Regions from separate parts of the Marinobacter sp. OP 3.4 genome, predicted to be linked through region 2. Evidence: predicted binding sites of a transcription regulator. Region 2 holds the regulator's gene; the other holds the start of a gene.
The links. The regulator sigma-54, encoded in region 2, starts transcription at its own class of promoters, with help from an activator protein. The targets are predictions, from matches to a motif close to ANTGGCATNNANNTTGCTNT.
Positions count from the first base shown of each region.

Region 1 (2,192 bases), on a different contig from region 2:
CCCATTCATCGGCCCCAACCGGCACATCGACACTGGTGCTGTAGTTTCGCATCAGGGCCTGGGCCTCCTGCCCCCGCAGGCCGGCTGGCTGGTTCAGTGACTGCGTCAGTTCCGGTGCGGTCAGTCGTGAGGCAACCTGGGCGGTCAGGTTATCGGCTGACTTGGCGGCGCTGTCCGTCAGGGCCTGGAGCCCGGCAGGCAGCTCACGCCCCTGCTTACCGCCCTTGTCCTGGCCGGCCTCAAGCATGGCGGCAAACAGGGCGCCGGTCGTCGGCAGGCCACCCGGTTGCTGCCCGGTGCCGGTCAATGACGCCATCACCTGGGCAGTGGTCCGGGTTGAGCTCCCCTGGGCGGTCCCCGAGCCGGCCTGTTGCCTTTGCATCATCAGGCCGATCACGCCCGCTTCATCACCGTCCCGGAGATATTGCAGCAGCCCGGGTTCTGCCTGCTCGACGTCATCGGCGACCTGGTCCGGTTTCGCCTCTGAGGCGTCCGCATTGGCGGTGTGGGGGGCGTCGCCGTCGGAACGGGATTTTTTGCTGGCCGGGCTATCCCGGTCCGACTCCGGGCGGCGGTCGCTTGCCGCCTGGGTGTTCTCTTCCGCAGGCCGTTCGGCGCTCTCTGCCTTTGCGGCCTCTGCCCTGGCACCGTCCTGTCTTTGCCGCAGGTCTTCCTGCTCCCGCTTGCGCTGCGCGGAGCGCTCTTCGGCGCGCCGCTGTTCCAGGCGCTTTTCCTGTTGCCGAACCACGTCGTCATAACGACTGGGCCCGTTCTCGGGCCGACCCTGGGTAACCCCATCCAGGGCCTTGTCGACACCGGGGCGGTCAATCCCTGATTCGGGAGTGAGTAACTGGTTCAGAACCATTCCGGACATGGCAACCTCTTGCCGCTGATTCACTGGGGGCGCCCCAGAAGGGCTGGTTTATCAGCTATTGTGCAAAACCGGTGCCAGTCCGGTTGACCCTGGAACAGGATCAGACGTGGAGGGATTCTTCCATAAGTTGACGCACAGTGACGAACTCGGCTTCCAGTTCCGGTAACAGTTGCCTGGCGTCGTCCATGCGCCCTTCACGTCCGGCTCTTTCGGCGCTGAGACAGAGATCCCCGAGGCGGGAGGCGCCGATATTGATGCTGCTGCCCTTGAAACTGTGGGCGGTCTTGGCGAACGACTCCTGGTCGTCGCCCGACAGGGCCTGATGAAGCGCTGCAATACGTTCGCTGGAATCGTTGATGTAGGTCTGGATAAGGATGTCGAACTCATCCTCCATCACGTCCCGCAGTTCGGCCAGAGCCTCTTCATCAAGGTGTGGCTTATCGTTCATAACCAACCTCTTGGGAGCCAAAGGTACATCAGGCTCTTGATGTGTTTGCATACCTATAGTCTGGGCGTATCGATAAATTACAACCGGACACCGAGGAAACCTGCACGGGACGCCGTCACAAAGGTACCAACACCGCTACTGATCCTGCGACCTCCCGACATCAGCCAACTCCCAATCATATACTACTTCGGCACAATTTCCCTGCTTATTGTATGTCAGATCACTGGACAACTTCTCTATCAACGGAATGCCCCGACCAGCATACCCCGGACCGTCACCCCCTGTCAGGGCCTGCTCCCGATCGAACCCCTCACCGGAATCCCGACAGCGGATCACCAGGCGGCCACCGGACGCCCCCAGCCGGTGTTCAAGCTCAAAACGTATATAGTGTTCCTCCCCCACATCGCCCAGGCGTTTCTCCCGTTCAGCGTAGTATCGACTGAAGCCTTCCGGACCATCCTTCCAGGACGACGGCAGCTCCAGCACACCATGCTCCAGGGCGTTGTTGTAGAGTTCCGACAGTATGGTATAGATCGGCGCGCTATGCTGGCGCAGGCCCGCCACCGCCATACACACATGCAGCAGCAGCGGCAACGGACTGAACCGGGCCAGGGTTTCGCCATCCACCTGGTAACGGCAGCTCCACGCGGCGGGACCGGTCAGCGCCGACTGGGTGGCCGCCAGCGTCTGGCTGGCCACCGGATCATGGTCGGTAATCCGCAGGGCCAGGATGGTCAGGTCATCGGTATCCTCGCTCCGGCCACTGAACAGCCTGATGCGTTCCAGCAGGAGGTCCACCGGCGACTGCTCCCGGCGCCGGTCGTCCAGCACCCGGGCCAGCCCCTCCTCCCCGAACCAGTCACCATCGGG
Region 1 covers NZ_JAVVLT010000014.1:82,366-84,557, forward strand. The annotation lists gene RO069_RS02275 (flagellar hook-length control protein FliK) at 1-874, opposite strand, end outside; gene RO069_RS02280 (Hpt domain-containing protein) at 975-1,322, opposite strand; gene RO069_RS02285 (ATP-binding SpoIIE family protein phosphatase) at 1,458-2,192, opposite strand, start outside.
Region 1: a site for sigma-54 is predicted at 934-953, ahead of RO069_RS02275 (flagellar hook-length control protein FliK). Genes of this name have one in related genera too.

Region 2 (2,192 bases):
GCCAGTATGTTATTGATGGTCAAGGTCGAATCGGTCATGGATACTCGTCGGTCCCGATAAAAAAATGCTGCGGTACGAGTCCGTACCGCAGCGTTGTGATTCAGATTATAGCCGTTCCGCCATGGCAATGGTTAGCGGGCCGTTGCTCCGTGCATCCGGTCAACGTTCTTTTCCTTGTGCTTGAGGATCTGCCGGTCAAGCTTGTCCACCAGGGCATCGATGGCGGCGTACATGTCATCGTTTTCGGCCTTGGCGTGGATTTCGCCACCGACCACGTGCAGGGTGGCCTCCGCGATCTGGCGTACCTTTTCCACCTCCAGGGTTACCTGACAGTTGCTGATGTGATCGAAGTGGCGCTCAAGTTTTTCGAATTTCTCGTTGATGTAATCCTTGAGGGAGGGAGTCAGTTCGACATGATGACCGGAAATGTTCAGTTGCATGGGCTTCTCCTGTTTGTCAGACCCTTTGTGTCAGACCAGTCGCTTCCGCTCGTTGGAGGGCGGAATATGCATGGCTTCACGGTATTTTGCCACCGTTCGCCTAGCCACCTTGATGCCCTGCTCTCCCAGCATGGTGGCAATCTTGCTGTCACTGAGCGGCTTCTTCGGGGTTTCCGCCGCAATCAGTTTCCTGATCATTGCGCGAATGGCCGTGGACGAGCATTCGCCGCCTTCCTCGGTGCTCACGTGGCTCGAGAAGAAGTACTTCAGCTCGAAGATGCCACGGGGCGTGTGCATGAACTTTTGCGTGGTGACCCGGGAAATGGTGGATTCGTGCATTTCCACAGCCTGGGCGATGTCCGACAGGATCAGCGGTTTCATCGCTTCTTCCCCATGGTCCAGAAAACCCTGTTGATGTTCAACTATTCGTGTCGCCACCTTCAACAGGGTCTCGTTCCGACTCTGCAGGCTCTTGATGAACCATTTCGCTTCCTGGAGCTGGTCCCGCAGGTAGGTGTTGTCGGCACTGCTGTCGGCACGCCTTATAAGGGAAGCATAGCTGGCATTGACACGAATGCGCGGGGCAATTTCAGGATTCAGTTCCACCCGCCAGCGGCCCTTGTCCTTGCGTACGATCACGTCCGGAATGACGTAGTCCGGCTCGGATGTGTCCAGGGCGTTGCCCGGGTGCGGATTGAGGGCGGTGATAACCGCCAGCACTTCCCGCAACTGGTCTTCCTTCAGGCGGCTGCGCCGTAACAGCTGGGCGTAGTCGCGGTTACCCAGCAGATTGATGTAGTGGGTGATCACCAGTCGTGCCTTGTCCAGCCACGGGGTGTCCGCCGGCAGCTGGTTGAGCTGGATCAGCAGGCATTCCTGCAGGTCACGGGCAAAGACGCCGGGCGGGTCGAAGTGCTGCAGGCGGCGCAGGACCGCTTCCACCTCGTCCATTTCCACCGGGTCCTCGTCTTCGTCATCCATCAGTCCGGAATGGATTTCCTCCAGGTGGGAGGTCAGGTAGCCGCGCTCATCCACGGCATCCAGCAGGGCATGGGCGATGGCGGCATCCCGCTCGCCCATGGGCGTCAGGTTGAGTTGCCATTCCAGGTGGTCGTGCAGGGTCTCGGTGGTGGGGCTGCGGCTTTCGAAATCGGAGTCATTGTCGTCATCGCCCCGGGAGGCGGGAGCCGGCGCGGACTGATAGATGTCATCCCAGGCGGTGTCCACCGGCAGGTCGTCGGGAATGTTGTCGGAGGGATTGTTATCCGCCGACCAGTCCGATTCCTCCCAGGTATTGTCGGCTGCGGACTCACCTTCCGAGGCGCTGACCGACTCCTCGTTGCTGTCATTGTTGTCCCGCTCGGCGTCGGAAGACTCGTCGGTGTCCTCCTCCTCGGAGGTTTCCAGCATCGGGTTGGAATCCAGGGCCTGCTGGATTTCCTGCTGCAGGTCCAGTGTGGAAAGCTGGAGCAGACGGATCGCCTGTTGCAGTTGTGGGGTCATCGTCAGGCTCTGACCCATCTTTAACTGTAAGGAGGCTTTCATCACCATGGTTTCACATCCATCGCCCTTCTGAGGTAGCCGGTAACAGAATCGTTGCAAAAAGACACTGATTCAGCTCAAAAAATAGCTGAAATCAGGCAAAAAAATCAGCGTTACCGGATACTTGGAAATAACAAGCAAGTTCTTTGCCGAGTGTACCCCCTTGCTGCTGCCAACACAATTGCAGGGCGTGTGGACTGTGTTGCAGTG
Region 2 covers NZ_JAVVLT010000107.1:22,707-24,898, forward strand. The annotation lists gene ptsN (PTS IIA-like nitrogen regulatory protein PtsN) at 1-38, opposite strand, end outside; gene hpf (ribosome hibernation promoting factor) at 132-440, opposite strand; gene RO069_RS18140 (RNA polymerase factor sigma-54) at 471-1,985, opposite strand.